3 regions of the Thermaerobacter nagasakiensis genome follow, and region 2 is predicted to be linked to each of the others. Evidence: riboswitches for the same ligand, from Rfam matches in the RefSeq annotation. Region 2 holds a riboswitch; each other region holds the start of a gene.

The links. A riboswitch is a leader RNA that binds a small molecule or an ion and turns the genes downstream of it on or off. The one in region 2 is predicted to bind S-adenosylmethionine.
Region 1: another riboswitch for S-adenosylmethionine. It lies ahead of ACZ5T9_RS11270 (methionine ABC transporter ATP-binding protein); the one in region 2 lies ahead of metE (5-methyltetrahydropteroyltriglutamate--homocysteine S-methyltransferase).
Region 3: another riboswitch for S-adenosylmethionine. It lies ahead of metX (homoserine O-acetyltransferase MetX); the one in region 2 lies ahead of metE (5-methyltetrahydropteroyltriglutamate--homocysteine S-methyltransferase).

Annotation. Positions count from the first base shown of each region.
Region 1 covers NZ_AP043740.1:2,663,530-2,671,333, forward strand. Annotated here, with positions in the region: gene ACZ5T9_RS11255 (branched-chain amino acid ABC transporter permease) at 1-243, opposite strand, end outside; gene ACZ5T9_RS11260 (branched-chain amino acid ABC transporter substrate-binding protein) at 419-1,615, opposite strand; gene asnB (asparagine synthase B) at 2,127-3,692, shown strand; SAM riboswitch class I at 3,815-4,002, shown strand; gene ACZ5T9_RS11270 (methionine ABC transporter ATP-binding protein) at 4,102-5,121, shown strand; gene ACZ5T9_RS11275 (methionine ABC transporter permease) at 5,128-5,802, shown strand; gene ACZ5T9_RS11280 (MetQ/NlpA family ABC transporter substrate-binding protein) at 5,911-6,837, shown strand; gene ACZ5T9_RS11285 (lytic transglycosylase domain-containing protein) at 7,066-7,804, opposite strand, start outside.
Region 2 covers NZ_AP043740.1:1,352,220-1,360,023, forward strand. Annotated here, with positions in the region: gene glpK (glycerol kinase GlpK) at 1-594, shown strand, start outside; gene ACZ5T9_RS05805 (glycerol-3-phosphate dehydrogenase/oxidase) at 689-2,482, shown strand; gene ACZ5T9_RS05810 (redoxin domain-containing protein) at 2,726-3,274, opposite strand; gene ACZ5T9_RS05815 (response regulator transcription factor) at 3,295-4,212, opposite strand; gene pncA (bifunctional nicotinamidase/pyrazinamidase) at 4,209-4,901, opposite strand; SAM riboswitch class I at 5,381-5,494, shown strand; gene metE (5-methyltetrahydropteroyltriglutamate--homocysteine S-methyltransferase) at 5,584-7,804, shown strand, end outside.
Region 3 covers NZ_AP043740.1:1,763,220-1,771,023, reverse strand. Annotated here, with positions in the region: gene queG (tRNA epoxyqueuosine(34) reductase QueG) at 1-15, opposite strand, end outside; gene ACZ5T9_RS07485 (alpha/beta-type small acid-soluble spore protein) at 149-502, opposite strand; gene ACZ5T9_RS07480 (D-alanyl-D-alanine carboxypeptidase family protein) at 659-1,984, opposite strand; gene ACZ5T9_RS07475 (hypothetical protein) at 2,721-3,473, shown strand; gene ACZ5T9_RS07470 (hypothetical protein) at 3,693-4,127, opposite strand; gene ACZ5T9_RS07465 (homoserine dehydrogenase) at 4,184-5,311, opposite strand; gene metX (homoserine O-acetyltransferase MetX) at 5,308-6,498, opposite strand; SAM riboswitch class I at 6,594-6,712, opposite strand; gene ACZ5T9_RS07455 (YgjP family zinc-dependent metalloprotease) at 6,815-7,771, opposite strand.

The DNA of each region.
Region 1 (7,804 bases), 1.3 Mb from region 2:
GGCCAGGCCCACGCTCAGCGCCGCCAGCAGCCCGGCCAGCAGGACCCCCGCCAGCCCGCCCGTGCCCTGGCCGAGGGCCCCCCAGATCAAGAAGGTCAGGCCCAGATACGCCCCCAGGGCAAACAGGTCGCCGTGGGCGAAGTTGATCATCTTCAGCACGCCGAAGACCATGGTGTAGCCCAGGGCAACCAGGGCGTAGATCGAGCCCACGGTGAGCCCGTTGACTACCTGCTGGACCAGCATCTGGCATCCCTCCCCCGGCACGCTGGCGGGGAAGGATCCGGGCGCGTGCCGCGCAGGCGGCATACCGCGCCCGGTCCCTCCCCGCCGTCCCTGGTGCCGGTCGCCCGTTGGCTCGGCCTTCCCGTGCCGCCCGGGCCGCGGCCCGGGCGGCACGGCGGCTCCGGCCGGCGTCCGCCTACTGCTGCGGCGGCACGAACAGGGTGAACTTGCCGTCCTTCACCTGGTACGCCGCGTACACGGTGCCTTCCCGGTCGCCCTTGTCGTCGAAGGTGATGGGGCCGGAGATGCCGGGGAAAGCCTCGAGGTCGTTGCGCAGGTAGTCGGCCAGCTTGGCAGGATCGGTGGACTGGGTCTGCTTGATGGCCTCGACGATGACCCGGAAGCTGTCGGCCGCCATGGCCGTCCAGATGCTCACCGGATCCTCGTTGTACTTGGCCTTGTAGTCCTGGACGAACTGGCGCGCCTCTTCGTATGGCAGGTCGGCGGGCGCAGGCTCGGTGGTGGTGATGAAGCCCTCCGCGGCCGCGCCGGCCGTCTTGATCACCTCATCGTTGTTCGAGGCGTTGCCGGCGGCGATGGGCACGGTGATGCCGAGGTCGCGCGCCTGCTTGACCAGGAGCCCCGCCTGGCTGAAGTAGCCCGTGAAGTAGATCGCGTCGGGATTGGTGCTCTTGAGGTTGCTCAGCAGGGCGGAGTAGTCGCTCTCCTGGGGATTGATGGCGTCGTAGAACACCACCTGCGCGCCCTTCTCCTCCAGGAACTTCCGGGTCCACTTGGCCAGGCCCTCCGCGTAGGTCGAGCTGTCGTGGACCAGCGCGACCTTCCGGGCACCCAGCTTCTCAAGCAGCAGCGTGGCGGCGAACTGGCCCTGGGCGCTGTCCAGGAAGGCCATGCGGAAGAAGTTCTTCAGGCCCTTTTCCGTCAGGTGGGTGGCCGTGGACGACGGCGTGATGTGCAGGATGCCGGCGTCGGCGTACACCTGCTGGGCCGCCTCGGTCGCCGTCGAGTTGTAGGAGCCGATCACGGCCACCACGCCCTGGGAGGCCAGCTTCTGGGCCGCCAGGGTCGACTCGTTGGGCTGGCCCTTGTCGTCTTCGTAGATCACTTCGATCTGCTTGCCGAGGACCCCGCCCTGGGCGTTCACCTGTTCCTTGACCAGCTCGATGGCCTGACGGAAGCCCTTGCCTTCGGCGGCATAGTCGCCGGTGAAGGGCCCCTGCACGCCGATGACGATCTTGTCGCTGCTCCCGCTGTTCCCGCTGCCCGCGTCACCGCCTGCCCCGCCGCAGGCCGCGGTCCCCACCATCAGGGCGCCCGCCAGCAGGGCCACCATCCCGCGGCGCGCACCGCGCAACCAGGTACCCCCGAACATAATGCCCCCCCATTCACTGCTGCCCGGGCCGGCCCGTTCCCGGCAGCCGCGAACCGGTCGCCCCATCCGTCGATACGGCCGATCCGGCGGAACGTGCCACCAGCCGGGCAGGATGTGTTGCGGATTGTCCCAAACAGTGGTCAAAATTCGGCAATTTCACCCCCGATCCTGCAAACGGGGCGATCAAACTCCTGCCACTGATGGAATCCTTCCCGCGCCATGGTGCCGGCCTTGCCAGCGACGGTACCGGCGTTAACCAGCAGGCAGGGGGCGGCCGCCAGGGTGCTGCCGCCCTTCTCTGGGCCTGCCCGCAGCGGCCAGGGCCCTGTCCGAACGTTGACACACCGGCCGGCTTCTGGTGTGATGAAAAGCGTCAACATGCAGAACGGGTGGAACCAAAACCGGGTGGACGTTGCCCGCGGGCCAACGCACCCGGTCTTTTTTCAACCGGGCTGCGGAGCGCTCCCGTGCCGGGGGCGCCGCGGCCTGGCCCGAAAGGAGGCGGGACTTCATGTGCGGCATCGCCGGCGCCACCGCTCCCCGCGGTGAAGCGGTGGCCCGCATGCTGGAGGCCATGGCCCACCGGGGCCCCGACGACCAGGGACTTTGGGTCGGGCAGCACACCCTGGGCCACCGCCGGCTGTCCATCATCGACCTGGCGGGCGGGCACCAGCCCCTGGCCAGCGAAGACGGCGCGATCCGGGTGGTCTTCAACGGCGAGATCTACAACTACCGCGAGCTGCAGGCCGAACTCGAGAGCCGCGGCCACCGCTTCCGTACCCGCAGCGACACCGAGGTGCTGGTGCACCTCTACGAAGACGAGGGACCGGCCATGGTGCGGCGGCTCTACGGCATGTTCGCCTTCGCCCTCTCCACCCCCGACGGGCTCTTTTTGGCCCGCGACCCCCTGGGGATCAAACCCCTCTATGTGGGCAGGGACCGGGATGGGGCGCTCCTCTTCGCTTCGGAGATGGGGGCCCTGCTGCCCCACGTGGAGACCATCGACGAGTTTCCCCCCGGGCACTACTGGACGGAACGGGACGGGTTCGTCCGGTACTACGAGCTGCCCCCGGTACGGTACGACCTGGAGAGCCCCGAAGCGGCGGTGGAGGAACTCATCGCCCGGCTGCGGCAGGCGGTGCGGCGGCGCCTGGTGGCCGACGTCCCCGTGGGGGTGTTCCTCAGCGGCGGCCTGGACAGCAGCCTGATCGCCGCCCTGGTGGCGGAAGCGCGGGCGGAAACCGGAGAGCCGGTCCATTCCTTCGCCGTGGGCATGGAGGGCAGCGAGGACCTGGAGCGGGCCCGGCTGGTGGCGACCCACCTGGGGACGCTCCACCACGAGTACGTCTTCACCCGCCAGGAACTGCTGGCCCTGCTGCCCACCGTGATCCGGCGCCTGGAGTCCTTCGACCCTGCCCTGGTGCGCAGCGCGGTGCCCACCTACCTGGTGTCGCGGCTGGCGCGCCGGTATGTCAAGGTGGTGCTCTCCGGCGAGGGAGCGGACGAGCTCTTCGGCGGCTACCAGTACCTCAAGCGGCCGGAGATCCGGGCGCGGCTGCAGGACGAGCTGCGGGAGATCACCCTGGCGCTGCACAACACCAACCTGCAGCGGGTCGACCGCATGACCATGGCCCACGGCCTGGAAGGGCGGGTTCCCTTCCTGTCGGTGACCCTGGTCGACCTGGCCTGGCGGATCCCGCCGCGCTGGAAGATCCACGACCGCACCGGGACCGAGAAGTGGATCCTGCGGCAGGCGGCCCGCCGGTTCCTCCCCGCGGCGGTGGTCCAGCGGGAGAAGGCCAAGTTCGCCATGGGCACGGGCGTGGGCCCCACCTTGGAGCGCTTCGCCAACGCCGCCGTCAGCGACCGGGAGCTGGCGGCGGGCCGGGAGCCGTGGCCGGGGCTGGAGCTGGGCAGCAAGGAGGAGCTGCTGTACTTCCGCTGGTTCTGCCAGGCCTTCGGCCACCGGGCCCGGATGGCGGCCCGGCTGGTGGGGCGGAGCCGCAGCCTGAACCCCCACCAGCTCTACGCCCCCGCCTGGCGCGCCCAACCCGGGACGGGGACGGAGATGGCCTGACCTGTTGACAGGCCGGGGCAGGGGTCGCATAATCGGCGTCGTACGGCTGAGCCGGCCGCTGTACCGCAGTACCCGCAGGACGTTCAGCGCGGGACCTTCAACAACCGAATCCGCAACATCTCTTCTTATCCAGAGTGGCGGAGGGACGGGCCCGATGAAGCCACGGCAACCTCCGCGCGGCGGCGCGGCCCCGCCCGCTCCGGCCCGGCACGGCGGCCGGGCGGGTTCCCCGGGGTTCAACGCCGGCGGGTGGTGCCAACTCCCGCAGAACCGCGTCCTGGTGCCGGGACGCCGTTCTGAGAGATAAGAAGGGATGGCACCCTTGGGCCATCCTTTCTGCGTCTCTCAGGAAGGATGGTTTTTTGTTGCCCTTCACCCGGTGCGGGGTGGGGCCACGGGGGTGAGCGCAGTGACGGAAGCAATGCTGGAGGTCCGCAACCTGGTCAAGGTCTACCGCGGCCGCCGCGGCGTGACCACGGCCCTGGACGGCGCCAGCCTGGAGGTGGGCCGGGGCGAGTTCTTCGGCGTCGTCGGCGCCTCGGGGGCCGGCAAGAGCACCCTGGTCAAGTGCATCACCCTGCTGGAGCGGCCCACGGCGGGCTCCATCCGTCTGGGTGGCGTCGAGCTGACCGGGCTGCGCGGCCGGGCCCTGCGGCAGCAACGGCGGCGGATCGGCCTGGTCTTCCAGCACTTTCACCTGCTGTGGTCCCGCACCGCCGCCGGCAACGTGGCGCTGCCCCTGGAGATCGCCGGGGTGCCGCGGGAGCAGATCCGGCGCCGGGTGGCGGAGCTGCTGGACTGGGTGGGACTGGCCGACAAGGCGGGGGCCTACCCCTCCCAGCTGAGCGGAGGCCAGAAGCAGCGGGTGGCCATCGCCCGGGCCCTGGCGACGCAACCGGAACTCCTCTTGTGCGACGAACCCACCTCCGCGCTGGATGCGGCCACCAGCCGCGCGGTGCTGGAGCTGCTGCGGCGGGTTCACCGCGAATTGGGAATCACCGTGCTGCTGATCACCCACCAGCTGGAGCTGGTGGAGGCCGCCTGCCAGCGGGTGGCCGTGATGGACGCCGGGCGAGTGGTGGAAGCCGGGCCCGTGGAACAGGTCTTCCGGAACCCGCGGGCGGCGGCCACCCGGCGGCTGCTGGCCGCCGCCGCTGCCGGCGGTCCGGCCGGAGACCGGGCGGCCCCGGCACCCGGTACCGGGGACGAACCCGGCCCCGGGGCGGCCCCACAGGCCGTTGCCGATCCGGCCCTGGCGGACCGGCAGGCAGCCCCGGCGGCGGCCGCGGGGGCTGCAGTCGCCCGCTGGGCACCCCTGGCCTCCGCCTCGCCCGGCGCACCCGGGCGGAGCGGTGCCGGCGCGGCGCCGGCCACCGGGTCCGGCCCCCTTGCCCCGCAGGCGGCTCGCTCCCTGGCCGGAGGGAGGTGACGGCGGATGGCAGCGGAGCTTTTCAGCGCCCTGCGCGAGTTCGGACCTGACATCGTGACGGCCACGGGCCAGACCCTGTACATGGTGGGACTGGCGATCCTCTTCGCCACCCTGGCCGGGGTTCCCATCGGCACCCTGCTGGTGGTGATGGACCGGGGGCACATCGCCGCTTTTCCGCCCCTGCGGGCGGTGCTGGCGTTCGTCGTCAACACCGGGCGGTCGGTGCCCTTCATCATCCTGCTGATCACCCTGGCCCCCTTCACCCGCCTGCTGGTCGGCACCTCCCTGGGGACGGCGGCGGCCGTGCCGCCCATGGCGGTCGCCGCCACCCCGCTGGTGGCGCGGGTGGTGGAGACGGCCCTGCGGGAGGTCGACCGCGGCACCGTGGATGCCGCCGTGGCCATGGGCGCCAGCCCGTGGCAGGTGGTACGCAAGGTGCTGCTGCCCGAGGCCCTGCCCGCCGTGGTCCTGGGGATCACCATCGCCACCGTCGGGCTCATCGAGTTCTCGGCGGTGGCGGGGGCCGTGGGCGGGGGCGGGCTGGGCGACCTGGCCTTCCGCATGGGCTACCAGCGCTGGGAGGCGGGGGTCCTCTTGGTCTGCGTGGTCCTGCTGGTCGCCCTGGTGCAGGGGGTCCAGTGGGCCGGGGAGACCCTGGCCCGGCGGCTGAACCACCGCTAGCGCCCGGCGCTCCGGGAAGGCGATTTTTGGGGGATGGCTCGCGGGGGGCGGGCCGGTTCGTCCGGGAAGGGACCCTGGTGCGATAGATCGAGAAGGAGGTCGAAGGCCATGGGTGTCCTCTCCCTGGTTTTCCCTGGCCGCCGGTGGACCCGCCGGGCGGCGGTGCTGGTGGCGACCCTGCTGATCGCCGTCCTGGTCGCCGGGTGCGGTGCCGGCGGGGCCGGTTCGTCCGGTGCGCAGGGCGACAACTCGGCCGGTGGCAACGGGTCCGGATCGGGTGGCACGAGCGGTACCGTCACCCTGAAGGTGGGGGCCACGGCGGTGCCCCACGCCGAGATCCTGCGCGACGTGGCGGCCCCTGCCCTGGAGGAGCAGGGCATCAAGCTGGAAGTGATGGAGTTCAGCGACTACACCAAGCTCAACCCGGCCCTGGTCGACGGGGAACTGGACGCCAACTACTTCCAGCACATCCCCTACCTGGACCAGTTCAATAAGGACCACGGCACCAACATCACGCCGGTGGCCAAGGTCCACATCGAGCCCATGGGGCTCTATTCGGACAAGATCACCAGCCTCGACCAGCTGCGGGACGGCGCCACGGTGGCCATTCCCAACGACCCCACCAACGGGGGCCGGGCGCTGCTCCTGCTCCAGGCGGCGGGCCTGGTCAAACTCAAGGAGGGCGCGGATTACACCGCCACGGTGCGGGACATCGTGGAGAACCCGAAGAACCTGCAGATCCGCGAGGTGGCGGCGGAGCTGATCCCGCGCACCCTGGCCGACGTGGACCTGGCGGCCATCAACACGAACTACGTCCTGGAGGCCAAGGAAGCGGGAGCGCTGAAGAACCCCGATCCCCTGTTCGTCGAGGACGCCGACTCGCCCTTCGCCAACGTGCTGGCGGTGCGGCCGGAGGACGTAAAACGGCCCGAGATCCAGGCGCTGGCGGAGATCCTGGTGGGGCCCGAGGTCAAGCAGTACATTGAAGAGCATTACCAGGGCGCCGTGGTGCCCGCCCAGGCGCTGATCCAGTAAGCCTGTGCAGGCGCGGGCGGCGGCGGGGGCGACGGCAGAGGCCAACCAGGGTGACGCAAGGACAGCGGGGGTCGCCGGCGGCGACCCCCGCTGTCTTACTTCCCCTGCCTTGTTTGCACTGGCCACGGGGCCTGGCCGCCACCGGCTTGTCACCGGACCCTGCCGGTGTCCAACGGTTCCGGCCGGCGGCAGGGCTGCCTTGTGCCCTTTGGCCGCCTTTCGCCGGCCTCACGCCTCCTCCCGCCGCGCGGCCTGGGTGGCCCACAGCCGCAGCACCTTCTCCACGTAGGTCCGGGTCTCGGCAAAGGGCGGCACGCCGCCGTGGGCCGCCACCGCCTCGGGCCCCGCGTTGTAAGCCGCCAGGGCCAGCCGCCAGTCGCCGAAGCGGTCGAACTGGCGGCGCAGGTACCGGGCACCGGCCTCCAGGTTCTGCACCGGGTCGAGGGGGTCGGTCACGCCCAGCTCCCGCGCCGTGGCGGGCATGAGCTGCATCAGGCCCACGGCGCCCGCCGGCGAGCGGGCGGCCGGGTTCCACCCCGACTCGGCTTGGATCACCGCCCGCAGCAGAGCGGGGTCGAGGCCGTGGCGGCGGGCCACCGCCCCCGCCAGCGCCTCCAGCACCTGCCGGGCCCAGGACAGGCCGGCCGCAGCGCCTGCCCAGGAGAGGGACCCCGGAGGGGCGGTCCCGGACGGAGGGAGGCCGGATGCCGCAGTGCCGGGCGCGGGCGCTGCCGCGCGGGAGGCCGCGTCCGTGGGGGCCGCCGTGGCGGCCGCCTGGCCCGGGCCGATGGATGCCGCGGGCACGGACGCACCCGGCGCGGGCGCCGCCGGCGTGGACGGCGCCGTCGTGGCTGCCGACAGCGTGGACGCCAGCGCCGTGAACAGTGGCGGGATTGGGGTCAAGGCTCCGGTGCCTGCCGGCATCCCGTCCGGGGTGGAACCGGCCAGCAGGCCCGCCATGAGCGCG
Region 2 (7,804 bases):
TCGATCTTCATCGCCGGCGCCGTGGTCCAGTGGCTGCGGGACGAGCTCAAGATCATCGAGAAGGCGGCCGACACCGAGCCCCTGGCCCGGTCGGTGGACGACACGGGCGGCGTCTACCTGGTACCCGCTTTCGCCGGGCTGGGCGCGCCCTACTGGGATCCCTACGCCCGCGGCACCATCGTCGGCATCACCCGGGGCACGGGGCGTGCCCACCTGGCCCGGGCGGCCCTGGAGTCCATCGCCTACAAGACCCGCGACGTGCTGGGCGCCATGGAGGCCGACTCGGGCCTGTCCCTGAGCGCCCTGCGGGTCGACGGGGGCGCCGTGGTCAACAACTTCCTCATGCAGTTCCAGGCCGATCTGTTGGGGGTGCCGGTGGACCGGCCGGTGGTCAACGAGACCACGGCCCTGGGCGCCGCCTACCTGGCCGGCCTGGCGGTGGGCTTCTGGCGGAATCGCGAGGAGATCGAGCAGTTCTGGCAGCGGGACCGGCGGTTCGAGCCGGCCATGCCGGAGGACGTGCGGGAGAAGCTCTACGCCGGCTGGAAGCGGGCGGTGGAGCGGGCCAAGGGCTGGGAAGAACCGGCCCAGTGAGGGGGCGGCGGGGCGGCCGGCAGACCGGCCGCCCCGCACGCCCTGGGGAAGGAGTGGCAGCCGGCAGCGGCCGGCAGTTCGACGGTGGGAGGCGGTGGCAGTGAATCGCCAGCAGGCGCTGGCCCAACTGCAGCGGGAGACCTTCGACCTGCTCATCATCGGGGGCGGCATCACGGGTACCGGCGTGGCCCGGGAGGCAGCGCACCGGGGGCTCCGGGTCGCGGTGGTGGAGGCGCGGGACTTTGCCGCCGGGACCAGCAGCCGCTCGACCAAGCTGATCCACGGCGGGCTGCGTTACCTCAAGGAGCGGGACTTCCGGCTGGTCCACGAAGCGGTGGTGGAGCGCATGCGCCTGCTGCGCCTGGCACCCCACCTGGTGCGGCCGGAGTGGTTCGTCTTTCCCGTGTACCGGGGTGACCCCGACCCGCTGTGGCAACTGCGCATCGGCCTCTGGCTTTATGACCGGTACGCCGGCCGGAGCCTGGGCACCCTGCGGCACCGGATCCTCAGCCCGGCCCGCGTGCAGCAGGAGGAGCCCCTGCTGCGCCAGGAAGGGCTGGTGGGGGCCGGCATGTACGTCGACGCCGTCACCGACGACGCGCGCCTGACGGCGGCGGTGGCGCGCCAGGCCGTGGCCGCAGGGGCGGTGGTGGTCAACTACGCCGAGGTGACCGGGTTTGTCAAGGACGCGGGCGGGCAGGTGGTGGGCGTCCGGGTCCGGGACCTGCTGGCGGGCGGCGGGACCGGGGTAGGGACGGCGGCGGCCGGCACGCCGGAGGCAGGCGGCGCCGAGGTCGCGCCCGGGGCGGGCCAAGGGGCTACGCCGGGGCAGGAGAGGGCCGCCGGCGGCCCGGCGGTGCAGGCGGCCGGTCAGGCGGCTGCCGGAGGTGCGGCCGGCCAAGCGGGCGCCGGCGGTGCCGAGTTCGTCATCCGGGCCCGCCGGATCCTCAACGCCACGGGTCCCTGGGCCGACCGGGTGCGCCAGCTGGACGACCCCGGCTCGCCGCGCCTCCTGCGGCTGACCAAGGGCATCCACATCGCCTTCACCCGCGACCGGTTGCCCATCCGCCACGCGGTGACCATGCGCGGCCCGGACGGGCGCATCATGTTCGCCGTGCCCCGGGGAGCCTTCGCCTATGCCGGTACCACCGACACCGTATACCGGGACGATCCGGCCCGTCCCCGGCCCGAGGCCGCCGACGTCCGCTACGTGCTGGACGCCCTCAACCGCACCTTCCCCACCACCCGCCTGGGACCGGACGACGTGATCAGCGCCTGGGCGGGCCTGCGGCCGCTCATCGACCCGGGGGATACGCGGGATCCCAGCGCCATCTCCCGGGACTACAAGCTTTACACCAGCCCTTCGGGCCTGGTGACGGTGGCCGGCGGGAAGCTGACGGCCTACAAGGCCATGGCCCGCAACATCGTCGATCAGGTGTTCCCCGAGACCCAAGGGGCACCGGTGGACGAGGAGCCCCTGCCCGGCGGCGCCCGCGTGCCGGCGGAGGCCGAATTGCGGCAGAAGGCGGCCCAGACGGGCTTGCCCGTGGAGGAACTGCAGTGGCTGGCCCGCCACTACGGCGATGAGATCGACCGGGTCCTGGGCTACCTGCGCCCCGAAGACCTGCAGGCGGGGCCGCGGGCGGCCCGGGTCCGGGCGGCGGCCCGGTACGCCGCCGCGGAGGAGATGGCCCAGACCCTGGCCGACGCCCTCTGGCGGCGGGTGCCCGAGGCCCTCTGGAGCACCGACAACGGGCGCGGGGTGGCGGCGGACGCGGCGGCGGCCATGGGCGAGATCCTGGGCTGGGACGAGGAGCGGCGGGACGGTGAGGTGGCCGCGTACCTCAGCCAGGTGCAGGCCATGCACGCCTGGCGGGAGGGCTTCTGACGGTCCGGGCCGCGGGGCGCTTCTCACGGTCCGGCCCACGGGGCTGGGGGTTGCGCGGCTGCGAGAACGAACCGGCAAGGGGCCGCGGCGGCGGCCCCTTGCTGCGCCGGGGCCGGGGCGATGCGACTTCGGGGCCATCTCCGTGCGACGCCAGGCCCACCGCCACGTTGAGGACCATCTCCGCGCTGCGCCATGCCCCTCGCCGCGGCGTTCCCCTCCGCGCTCGGCTGCCGGCAGCGACCCTCAGCGCCGGCCCGGGCGGTGGCCGGCCGGGCCGGGCCGGTCACCGGGCGGATCGGGCAAGTGGGCCAGCACCTGGTCCGGATCGGGCAGGTAGCCCAGATCCGGGGCCCGCCAGACCCAGCGCACGACGCCGCGTTCATCCAGGACGAACACGGCCCGGTCGGCAAAATCGCCCAGGCCCCAGCGGCTGATGGCCACACCGTAGCGCCGGATCACCCGCCGGTTGTAATCGCTGGCCAGGGGGAAGGGCACCTGGTAGCGGTCGGCCCACGCCCGGAGCGCATAGGGACTGTCGGTGCTGATCCCCACCACCTGGGCGCCCCGGGAGGCGAAGTCCGGGTAGCGGGCGGTGAAGTCCTCGATCTCGTTGCAGCAGCCGGGGCTGAAGGCAAAGGGGAAGAACAGCAGGACCAGCGGGCGACCCCTGAGATCGCGCAGCCGCAAGAATTCGTCGCCGGTCCCGGCCAGGGGCAGGGTGAAGTCCGGCGCTTCCCGGCCCGGCCGGGGCATGCGCCGGCGCAGCCAGGCCTCCCGCCAGCGCTGGACCACGCCGGAACCGGCCCCCCGGCTCACAGCCCGGCCACCGGGGAGTTCAGCTTGTAGCCGTGTCCCCGCACGGTGAGGATCCACTCCGGCTGGCTGGGGTTGCGCTCCAGCTTCTCCCGCAGGTGGCGCACGTGGACGTCCACGGTCCGCGGGTCGCCGAAGGCCTCTTCACCCCAGACCCTGTCCAGCAGCTCCTGCCGGGTGAAGGCCCGGCCCGGCTCGGCAGCCAGCGTGGCCAGCAGCTTGAACTCCGTGGGGGTCAGGGCCACCCGCTGGCCGTCCCGGTAGACCTCATGGCCGGCGTAGTCGATCACGATGGGGCCGATCTGCTGGCGCCGGCCCTCGGTGCGGCGCAGCAGCGCCTTGATCCGCGCCACCAGCTCCCGGGGGCTGAAGGGCTTGGTCACGTAGTCGTCGGCGCCCAGCTCCAGCCCCAGCACCTTGTCGATCTCGCTGTCCCGGGCGGTCAGCATGAGGATGGGCGTCTGAATGCCCCGCTCCCGCAGGTGGCGGCAGAGGGTGAAGCCGTCGGTATCGGGCAGCATGACGTCCAGGATGATCACCTGGGGCCGGCGCTCCTCCAGGCGGCGCAGGGCCTCGGCACCGTCCCGGGCCAGCACCGGTGCCATGCCGTTGCGCTGCAGGTTGTACGCCACCAGTTCCAGCAGGGACTCCTCGTCGTCCACCACCAGCACGGTGGGACCGGCCGGTGCCGGCCCGTCCGGACCGGGGCCGGGCCGGGCGGCGGGGGCTGCCGGCGCCAGGGCGGAGGGCTTGCCGCCGGCGGAAGCCGGCGCCGGGCGGGCGTTTGGGGTGGAGGCGGCCGCCGGCGCCGGTGGCCCGGCGGGAAGGCGGCGGGCCGGGGGCCGGGCCTGGCCCGCATCGTGGGCCGGGCCCGCCGGCTCGCCGCGGCCGCGTTCGTCCCGCAAGAACACCGTCACCGGGCCTCCCCGGCGTCCCCGGCGGCCAGCAGGGCCCCGTGGGCCTCCATCTCCGCCAGGGCGCGCTCCCCGTCCCCCGGGGTCACGTCGACGGCCCGCACGGCCGGAACCGGCACCGTGACCCGAAAACCCTCCCGCAGGCCGTCCAGCACCGTGGCCCGCACGCAGTAGTCGGTGGCCAGGCCGCCCACGTACAGGTGCCGGACCCCCTGCTGCCGCAGCCAGCCGGCCAGGGTGACCTCGGGGCGGACCCCGGCCTCACCGGCGGCCAGGGCGCCGTCGAAGCCGCTGTAGGCCTCCCGGTCGGGGTCGAACCCCTTGCGGAAGATGGTGCCCCGGACCTGCAGGTCCGGGTGGAAGGCGGCCCCCGGGCTGCCCTGCACGCAGTGGACCGGCCAGGGCCCGCCCTGCTCGCGGAAGCTCACATGGCCGGAGGGATGCCAGTCCTGGGTGAAGACCACGGGCCGGCCTGCCGCATGGAAGGCCTCGATCCAGCGGTTGAGGACGGGCACCACCTGGTCGCCCTGGGGCACGGCCAGGGCACCGCCGGGACAGAAGTCGTTCTGGACGTCCACCACCACCAGGGCGGCGTCAGGATGCTGGGCGGCTGCCTCGGGGGTCACGGCGCCGGCGGGGGCCGGTGCCGCCCCGCCCCCCGTCGCGGCGCCGCCGGGCTGCAGGCGGTCCATGGCTGGGCTGCCTCCTTGCGCCGTTTTCCCTTCAATTATAGGCTTATAGGCTGCCGCCGGCAGGATGCGGGCCACCTCGGGCCGGCAGAGCCCGGGCCGCAATGGCACGCCGGCGGCCGGCAGGGCCCGCAGCGGGCGACCGCCGGGGATGGCGCGGTTTCAGCCCGCCCTGGGGTGTGGGGGCAGCAGGACTTTCGTCTCCGGCCCCGAATAGCAGTCCCCAATGCCCGCATCCCGCGCGAGGGTTCCGGCCCGCTGCGGGGCCGGGGCGCCAGGCCGCACCTGGGCAACGGGCCTTGCAAGCCCACCGGGCCCACGCCGGCCGGACGAGACCCGGAGGGCCGCGGACCGCGATGACGCACCGCAGGCCGCGAGGCCATGGGCCCCTTCCTTGGCTGCGGGATGCGGAAACCCGGGGGGCCTTGCAGGCCGCAGCGCCTGCAACCCCGCGGTCGCTGACAAGGGAATGACCGGACAAAGCCCTATCGAGAGTGGCCGAGGGACGGGCCCGATGACGCCACGGCAACCGGCCGCCGCTCCAACCAGGCGGCACGGTGCCAATTCCCGCGGGAGGCGTTCCCGGGAGATAGGGAAAGGCGAGGAACCTCTCCTTTCCCGGAGAGGTTTTTCATTTTCAGTCCCATCCCACAAAGGACCCATTCCGCGAAGGAGGCGAGAACCCATGGCCGTGGCAACCAACCTGGGCTTCCCCCGCATCGGGGCCGGCCGGGAGTTGAAACAGGCCCTGGAGGCCTACTGGGACGGCAAGATTTCCGCGGACGCCCTGCTGGCGACGGCGGCGGCCTTGCGGCGGCGGCACTGGGAGCTGCAGCGGGCGGCGGGGATCGACGTGGTGCCCGTGGGGGACTTCTCCCTCTACGACCACGTGCTGGACACCGCCTGCATGGTGGGGGCCGTGCCCGCCCGTTACGGGTGGGCCCCTTCAGCGGAAGCCGGCGCCGCAATCCCCCCGGCTCCTGGTGGCGATGCCGCCGGCGCGGGCCGGGCCACCCCCGCGGCGGGCCAGAGGGCGGAGGCGGGCCCGGGCGCGGCGGCCGCCGCGGCTGCCGGGGAGGTCCCCCTGGACGTCTACTTCGCCATGGCCCGGGGCACCCCCGGCCGGGGCGTCCCCGCCCTGGAGATGACCAAGTGGTTCGACACCAACTACCACTACATCGTACCCGAGCTGGAACCGGGACAGGCCTTCCAGCTGGCGTCCCGCAAGGTGGTGGAGGAGTTCCGCGAGGCCCGCTCCCTGGGTTTTGAGGCCCGCCCTGTGCTGCTGGGGCCGGTCAGCTTCCTGCTGCTGGCCAAGCTCCGCACTCCGGCCGGGGCGGGCGCCGCCGGCCGGGCCCCGGAGGTGAGCCGCGGCGAGGCCGGGGGTCTGGGCGGCGGGGCGGCCGGTTCCTCCGGCGGGGAAGGGGTCGCCGGGCCGCGCCTTGCCTTGCTGGACGGCCTGCTGCCCGTGTACGGGCAGGTGCTGCGGGAGCTGGCGGCCGCCGGCGCCACCTGGGTCCAGCTGGATGAGCCGTTCCTGGCCCTGGACCTGGACGAACCGGCCCGGGCCGCCTACCGCCGCGCCTACGCCACCTTGGCCCAGGCGGCCCCGGGGCTCCGGCTCTTCCTGGCCACCTACTTCGAGGGGTTGCGGGACAACCTGGAGCTGGCCTTGAGCCTGCCGGTGCAGGCCCTGCACCTGGATCTGGTGCGGGACCCCGGCCAGCTGGAGCAGGTGCTGGCCGCCGGGGTTCCGTCCACCCTGCACCTCTCCCTGGGGGTGGTGGACGGCCGCAACGTCTGGCGGGCGGACCTGGAGGCGGCCCTGGCCCTTCTGGAGCGGGCCCGGGACGCCCTGGGGGCCGGGCGGCTCTTCGTCGCCCCCTCCTGCTCGCTGCTGCACGTGCCCATCGACCTGGACCTGGAGACGGATCTGGATCCGGAGATCAAGGGCTGGCTTGCCTTCGCGAAGCAGAAGCTGGAGGAAGTGGCGGTCCTGACCCGCGCCTTGAACCAGGGCCGGCAGGCCGTGGCCGGCGCCCTCGAGGCCAGCCGGGCGGCGGTGGAGGCCCGGCGCCGCTCGCCCCGGCGCACCCGGCCGGAGGTGCAGGAGCGGTTGGCGCGGCTCAACCCGGACGAGGCCCGCAGGCCCTCCCGGGCGCCCCAGCGGCGGTCGCTGCAGCGGGAGCGGCTGGGCCTCCCGCCCCTGCCCACCACCACCATCGGCTCCTTCCCCCAGACTCCGGAGGTGCGCCGGCTGCGGGCGCGCTGGCGGCGCGGGGAGATCGACACCGCCACCTACGAAGAGGGCATCCGCGCCGAGATCCGCCGGGTGATCCGGCTGCAGGAGGAGCTGGGCCTGGACGTGCTGGTTCACGGCGAGGCCGAGCGCAACGACATGGTGGAGTACTTCGCCGAGCAGCTGGAGGGCTTCGCCTTCACCCGCCACGGCTGGGTGCAGAGCTACGGCAGCCGCTGCGTCAAGCCGCCCATCCTCTACGGCGACGTGGCCCGGCCCGGCCCCATGACCGTGCGGTGGATCACCTACGCCCAGTCGCTGACGGACCGGCCGGTCAAGGGCATGCTGACGGGGCCCGTCACCATCCTGCAGTGGTCCTTCGTCCGGGACGACCAGCCCCGGGAGGTGACTTGCCGCCAGATCGCCCTGGCCATCCGCGACGAGGTCCAGGACCTGGAGGCGGCGGGCATCCGGGTCATCCAGATCGACGAGCCGGCCTTCCGGGAGGCCATGCCCCTGCGGCAGGCGGACCGGCCCGCCTACCTGGCCTGGGCCACCGAGTGCTTCCGCCTGGTCACCGGCGGGGTGCGGGAGGAGACCCAGATCCACACCCACATGTGCTACTCGGAGTTCAACGACATCCTGGACGCTATCGCCGCCCTGGACG
Region 3 (7,804 bases), 410 kb from region 2:
ATCGGTAAAAGCCATGGGCATCCCTCCCCTCGGGGCCCGGTCCCGGCGCGCCAGGGAGAACGCGCAAAAAGGCGGCCACCCGGCTGCCCGGGTCGCCGCCCGACCCCGTCTTTCCTTCATTGTACCGTCTACCGACCGGGGTGCCGACTCACCAGCTTGGACCGGTGGTGGGCGGGCCTCCCGCCCCTGCCAGCTGTTGTTCGGCCAGGGCGATCATCCGCCGGACCATCTGGCCGCCCAAGCGGCCGCCCAGGCGCCCGCCGATGGCGCCGCAATCCCGGGTCGTCATCTCCCCCCAGCCCACCTGGCGGATCCGGTCGGCCAGGCCGAGTTCCTCGGCCACCTCCCACTTCTGCCGGTCCAGGGCCGCGTCGTAGGCGTGGGGCGAGGCCGCGCCGGGCGGCAACAGGCCGATTTCCTGGGCGACTTCCATCTTCAAGCGGTCCAGCCCCGGCTGCGCGCCGGGAACCAGCAGGTCGCCGGCGCCGCGTCGTCTGGCCATGCAGGCACCACCTCGGGTTCGGTGTTCGGCCGCGAAAGACGGGCCATTTGTAGTGTGAGAAGGCCCGCCGGGCCGATACCCCCGATGCCTGGCGCCGGTGGGGCAGGCTGCCGTCCGGCAGGCGGTCGGCCCGCCGGGCGCCTGCCCGCTGACGCTTCAGTCAGCTCCCGGATCCCGCGCGCGAAAGGCGTACCACAGCGGGTCGAACGCCGCCACCCGGCGCCGCCAGCGACGCCGCGCCAGCATGGCTCGCCGCCGCCGCAGGACCGCCCAGGCCGCCGCCAGCAAGGCCAAGCCCCAGGTGTAGGGCCACGGCTGCCGCGCCTTGACCGCCCGGGCCGCGGCTTCCCAGGCCGTGAGCGGCTCGACCGCCGCGCCGCTGAGCAAGGGGATCCGGTCGACGACCTGGTCGCCCACCCGCACCACCAGGGTGCCGACCCGCGCGCCCTCGCCCACCGGCGCCTGCAAGGCCTGCTCCAGCTCCACCTGGCGCCGGACCGGCGGCGCCGGCTCGTCCCGAGGAACCAGCCACCGGACGCCGTAGGCGGCGACGGCCGCCACGCTGTCCTGCCGGCCGCCCCGTACCGGCACCTGCCCCACCCGCTCGCCGGCCTGCACCAGCGGCAGGGGCTCAAAGCGGGCAAAACCCCAGTCCATCAGGGCCGCCATGTCCCGGTACATCCCCGTGGGATGCGCCCCCAGCAGGACCCCGACCAGCTCGACGCCGCCGCGCTGCGCCGACGCCACCAGGGCTCCACGGGCGGCGCTGGTGTAGCCGTTCTTCACACCCGTGGCGCCGTCGTAGCGCCAGAGGAACCGGTTGTGGTTGTAAAGCACCCGCTCCGAGTTCTTTTCGGGCCAGGGCATCCGGTACTCCCTGGTTCCCACGACGCGCCGGAAGGTGGGATTGGCCAGGGCTACCCGGGCCAGGGTGGCCAGGTCCCGCGCCGAGGTGTAGTGGTCCCGGCTGGCGAGCCCGTGGGGATCGGCGAAGCGGGTGTGTTCCAGGCCCAGTTCCCGGGCGCGCTGGTTCATCCACTGGACGAAGGTCTCCACGGACCCGGCCAGGCCTTCGGCGATGGCCACCGCCGCGTCGTTGCCCGACTGGAGCATGAGCCCGTAGAGAAGCTCTTCCAGGGTCCGCTGCTCGCCTAGGGCCAGGTAGAGGCTGGACCCCTCGACGCCGAAGGCCCGCTGGCTGGTGGTGATGACCTGCTGCAGGTCCCCTCGCTCGATGGCCAGCAGGGCCGTCATGATCTTGGTCGTGCTGGCCATAGGCATGGTGGCGTCGGCGTTGCGCGCGTAGAGCACCTGCCCGGTGGCCGCGTCCACCAGGATGGCCGCCCGGGCGTCTTGGGATGGCGGCTGCTGGGGTGCGGACCCTTCCGCCCGGACCCGGGCCGCCGGGACCCCGGGGACCGCGCCCGCCAGGACCGCCAGCCCCAGGGCGACGGCAAGCAGCACGAACCCGCCGCGCCGCACCGCTTGTTGCCACCGCGCGCATCCCCCCGCCTGCCGGCGCCCTCCATGACCGCCCCTCCCCCACCGGCCTGCGGAGGGCCGCCGGTTGGTTGCAGCCGGCAACCTGCATGGCACCTCCTTGCTGCCGTACGCCGAAGACCGGTCTCCAGCCTTCGGGCGCCTGGTCCGGCGCCAGGCCACCAGCGGGCCTGGGCCGCAGCCCATCCGCTGCCCGGGCCGCGGCAAGTCCGGCGGCCCTGCCTTCCAGTCCGGCGGCGTCGCCGGCCTCTTGACGCGCCCGGCCGCCGCCCTGGCAGGGGACGCCCGGGCCACCGGCCCGCCGCCCGCCCGGACCCCACAGGGGCCCGGGCGACACGGTATATCCTTCAGGCTTTTGGCCAAGGACCGGGGCGGTTCCTCCCGCCGGCTCAAGACCCAGGGATGGTGAATCGTTCCACCGCCCCTGGCTTCGCAGGACCGCGCCCGGGTGTGGACGGCCCCTGGGGCCGGAGGCGGCGGGGCCCTGGGCTCGACGGAGGGGTGCGCGCCCGTCCGGTACGGGTGTCAGCCACGCCGGGCGGCGGCTGACGGAATGGAAGCGGGCGTCGCACCACCGGCAGGAGCGGGGTGGGGAGTCCGCATAGACTAAGGGATAACCAGGGCCACCTCGGTGGCGGCGCCCCGCGGGCCGGCCACCCCGCCAGGGCCGCCCGCTGGAGCCGCCGGCGGTGGCCGCGAACAGCGGGAGGTTGGCCTGATGGGCGCGCAGGGACAGCTGGCCATCTCCGTGGAGACCCACCCCTCGGAGTTCCAGCGGGTGCTGGAGCGGGAGCGGTTGGTCTATACCGTGTTCCGGTCGCGCCAGCGGTGGGTCTTTTTGACCGAATACGTGCCCCAGCCGGCGGCCCAGGCCGCGTCCCACTTCGTGCACCAGGTCCTCTTGCCGGAGATGCTGCTGGAGCACCTGGATTCCCGCTACGCGGCAGTCGACCCCGATGACCGGCTGCAGGTCTGGAAGCAGAGCCTCCCCCTGCTGGCCCAGCCGCCCCTGGCCCGCGGAACGGCGGCTCTGCTGCTGCCCGAACTGCTCCAGCACGGTCGCCTGAGCATTCTGGGCTGGCTACGCTTTCGCGGCGAGCGGTTCTTGCGCAGCCTGGTGGGCGAGCTGGCCCGGACAGGCTTGCAGCAGCTCTGGTTGGAGCGGGCCCTGGAGCAGTTCCTCGGCACCCTGCGCCCGGTAGAGGAGGGGCCCGAGGAGCTCTGGGTGGAAGGGCAGGGACGGGACCTGGTCATCCGGGAGCCCGGCGGGCCGCCCCTCTACCGCGAGTTTCTGGAGGGGCACCTGGACCCGCGGGTACCGCTGGAGCGGGAGGACCTGGCCGCCGGTCTGCTCAAGGCGCTAGGCCCCCGCCGCATCCGGCTCAGGGGGACCCGGCCCGAGCTGGCGGCCCGGCTGCGGGAGGCAGGCCTGGCCGTGGAACCCGGCGACGGTCCGGAGGAGGGCGCCTGAGGGCGCGGCCGGGCGGGAACCTCCGCTCGAGGCTCCCCATGCCCCTGGGGTTCGCCATGGCGCCGGGACCCCAGGCGTCGCCGGGCCCGCAGGTGCACCGGGGCGCAGTGGAGGGAAGCGGCCGGAAAGGGCGCGGGACGAAGCAACCGGCGGCGGGATACCCGCCGCCGGACCATGTGTACCCCGGTGCCGGTACCCAGGCCGCTTGGGTGTCGCGACCTAGGCCGCTTGATCCCGCCGGTTCCAAATCCAGGCCGCTCCTGCCAGGTATACCAGCCACTCGACCGGCCAGGAACCGGCGTCCACCTGTTCCCAGGCCACCTGCGCCGCCGCGGCCGCGGCCACCACGGCCACCAGGCGCAGGAGCTGGTGCCACCGCCGCCAGGTCCAGCGGCTCCGCCAGGACACCGGCCCGCCCCGCCGCGCTTGCCGCCAGCCCAGCGGCCAGCGCCCGCTTCGCGGGCCCGGCCGCGCAGCCCGCGGCCGGGCCGCGGGCGCGACCCCCCAGCCGTAGCGGGGATCCTTCCCCCCCGGCAACACCCGGAACCGGCGCCGCTGTTCCCGCTCGCACTCCGGGCAGTAGCGGGCCCCCCGGCGGTCGGCCTCGAAGGTGCGCCGGCAACGATAGCACTGGGCGAGATGCCTGGGGCCCATGCCGCTCCCCCCTGCCGCGGCCGCCCGGCCGCGGAGCCCGGCGGCCGGTGAGCCGTTCAACCTTCCGTCAACCTCAGTTTAACCGCCGCAGCCGCCGGATCCTGCCACTCGGTGTCGAACCCGGCACGGGGCACGGCCGCCGAGGGCTCCACGGCCACGGACCGGCCGGCCTCCAGGTCCGGCAACGGCAGGCGGTCGCCCCGCCAGATGGCGATCAGGTCCGCCAGGACGGCGCTGGCGGTGGCATCGCCGCCGGCCCCGGGCCCGGCAAACCGCACCGTGCCCACCGGATCCGCCTCGATCAGGATCATATTCTCCACCCCGGCCGCCTGCAGCAGGGGGTCGTGGGGCGGCAACATCTGCGGCTCGACGGCCAGCCGGGGGGCGGGCCCCGTCCACTCGGCGGTGGCCACCAGGCGCCAGCGGGCAGCGCCGCCGCCCTGGCGGGCCGCCTCGCCCCCGCCCCCTCCCTCCTGCAGGGCACGGCGAAAGGCGGGGTCGTCCAGCCCGCGACGGGCCACGGCGGTCCAGGCCACGGGCTCGCCCGTCACCAGGGTCGCCAGGATGGCCAGCTTGCGGGCCGCGTCGCGCCCCGACAAGTCGTCGCTGGGATCGGCTTCCGCATAGCCGGCGGCCTGGGCGGCACGAACCGCGTCCTCCAGGGTGGCGCCCTGCTCCACCTGGGTGAGGACGAAATTGCAGGTGCCATTCAGGACCGCCCGCAGGCGGCGCACCCGGTTGGCCGCCAGGCACCTCAGCAGCGGGCGAATGATGGGCACCCCGCCGGCCACCGCCCCTTCGAAGGCCAGCTCCACCCCGTGCCGGCGGGCCACCGCCGACAGGGTCGCCAGGGATTCGGCCAGAAGGGCCTTGTTGGCGGTGATCACGTGGCGGCCGGCTTCCAGGGCCCGCAGGACGTACTGGCGGGCCGGTTCGACACCGCCGATGAGCTCGATCACCACGTCGACCTCAGGATCGCCCAGCAGCTGGTCGGCATCGGTGGTGAGCAGGCTGCGGTCGACGGCCGCCGGCCGCGGCTTGCCGGGATGGCGTACCAGGATCCCCTTCAGCCGCGGCACGCCACCCAGCCGCGCCACCAGCCAGGGTGGCGGGTTGAGCAACCGGCGCGCCACCGCACTGCCCACGGTGCCCAGACCCAGCAGCGCCACCACGGGACCCTTCACGGGCGCCCCTCCCCCACCGCCGCCACCGCCCCGGCCTGCGCGGGCGCGGCGGTAGCACCGGGTTCTTCCAGCCAGTCCATCACCCGGCGGGCCACCCCCGCGGGGTCCACGAGGAAGCTGTCGTGGCCCCAGGGAGCCTTCCAGACCTGCCATGTGACATTCTTGCCCGCCCGGCGCAGGGCCTGGACCAGCCGCCGCTGCTCGTCCACGGGGTAGAGCAGGTCCGAGGTGATGCTGAGCACATACATGCGGCCCTGGACCCGGGCCGCGGCGCCCTCCAGCCCGCCCCGGCCCCGGCCTACGTCGTGGAGATCCATGGCCCGGGTCAGGGTCACGTACGTGGCGGGATCGAACCGGCGCACCAGCTTTTCCCCCTGGTAGTGCAGGTAGCTTTCGATCTGGAACCGGAAGGCCTCGGCCGGGCCCGCCGGCGCGGTGGCGTACGAGCCCAGCCGCTGGGCGACCGGGTCGGCGCCCGCCGGGACCTCTTCCCGGCCAAAGCGCGCCTCCCACTCCTCGCGACCCCGGTAGGTGGTCATGGCCAGCATCCGGGCCAGGGCCAGCCCGCGGCGGGGCGGGCGGGCGGCGGGATAGTCGCCGCCCTGCCAGGCGGGGTCTGCGAAGATCGCCTGGCGCTGCACCTCGTTCCAGGCGATGGCATGGGGCGAGGCGGCCGGCGGCGCCGCCAGGACGGCCGCCGCTCCCACCCGCTCGGGGTAGGTGACGGCCCACTCCAGCGCCTGCATGCCGCCCAGGGAACCGCCCACCACCAGGGCGAGCCGCCCGATGCCCAGCGCATCCAGGAGCCGGCGCTGGGCATGGACCATGTCCCGCACGGTGATCACGGGAAACCGCCCGCCCCAGGGCCCGTGGCCGGCCTCCTCAGGACTGGCCGGGCCTGTGGACCCGTAACAGCCTCCCAGCACGTTGCTGCAAATGACAAACCAGCGGCGGGTGTCGATGGGCCGGCCCGGACCCACCGCCGCCTCCCACCAGCCCGGGCGGTCGCCGGGATGGTGGGAGGCCACGTGGGCGTCGCCCGTCAGGGCGTGGCAGATCAGGATGGCGTTCTGGCGCTGGGGGTCCCAGCGACCCCAGGTCTCGTAGGCCAGTTCGGCCCGGGGCAGGTGGCCGCCCTGCTCCAGGGGCAAGGGCCCCACCTCGACAAGGCCGCGACAGGGGATCACCGCGTCCCCCTCCCTCCCGCGCCCGCTCCCCGAAGGGGTCCCGGATAAGAAACTACCCCTCCCGAGAGGGAAGGGCCGAAAAGATTTCCGGCGCCCTCTCATCTCTCAGGATCCGCACGGATCCTGCAGGAGTTGGCACCTTACCGGCCGTCCAGGCACGGCCGGCGGTTGCCGGGCTTCATCGGGCCAGTCCCTCCGCCACTCTGGATAAGAGAGCAGACGCGCTCTGTGATTGTTGAAAGTGATGCTATCATGCCGGCCCCTGCAGGTCAACGATCCCGGCCGCGACCCGGCCGGCCTTGCGCGCCGGCGCCCCTCACCATCGGGCATCGGCCGGGGAAGGCCCGATGGAGCGCGCCGGCCGCAGCCAGCCCGGTACATAGCTCCAGGCCGCCCGGAGCTGGCGCCGGTGTTCCGCCGCCCGGGGGTCATGCCGTTCCACCAGGGCCCAGAAGGCGGGACCGTGGTTGAGGTGGACGGTATGACAGAGTTCGTGGATCAGCACGTGTTCCACCAGTTCGGGCGGCAGGAAGAGCAGCTTCAGGCTGAGGCGCACGTGGCGCCCGGCGGAACAGCTGCCCCAGCGGGTCTTGGGGCAGCCGACGGACGAACCCGCCAGGCGAAAGCCCCGCTCCCGCGCCAGCCGTTCCAGCCAGGGCCGCAGGGTCGCCCGGGCCCGGGCGGCCAGCCAGCCCCTGAGGGGAGGCCCCCAGGCGGCAGGACCCTGCTCCCCGGCTCGGGCCGGCAGGCGGACCTGCCCGGCCAGGGGTGCGCCCGCGGGCGGCGGTTCCCCTGGATCGCCGGTGGCCCCGCCGGCGAAGAGGGTCTGCTGCGGGGTCCGGCCGGCGGCGGCCTTGCGCCCCCCGCCGGCGGCGTCGCTCAGGGTGGGCCGGCCCGCCGGTGCCACGGCCCACACCTCCCCCAGAGCCCGCAGCCACAGCCAGGCCGGAGGAGCCAGGCCGGCGGCATCCCGGCGGAGCAAGGGATCGCCCGCCCCGCCGCCGGCTGCCCGGGCCTGCTGTTCCAGGCGCTGCCGGGCCCGCTGGATCCAGGCCGCATGCTGGGCCACCACCTGGGGCACCCGCTGCAGCCGGTACCCCGGCGGAACCACCACCACCAGGCCGTCGGCCGGCGAAAGCACCAGCCGCACCCGGCGCGCCCTGGAGCTGACCCGGACGGTGTAGGGGGGCAGGCCCTGCGATCCGGCCCCGCCCTGCCCCATGCCCCCCGGTGGCCGCAGCCCCCGATCCCCGTCCCTGGACCCCTCGCCCATGCGTCGCCCTCCTTCTCCTCGCGGGCGATGGCC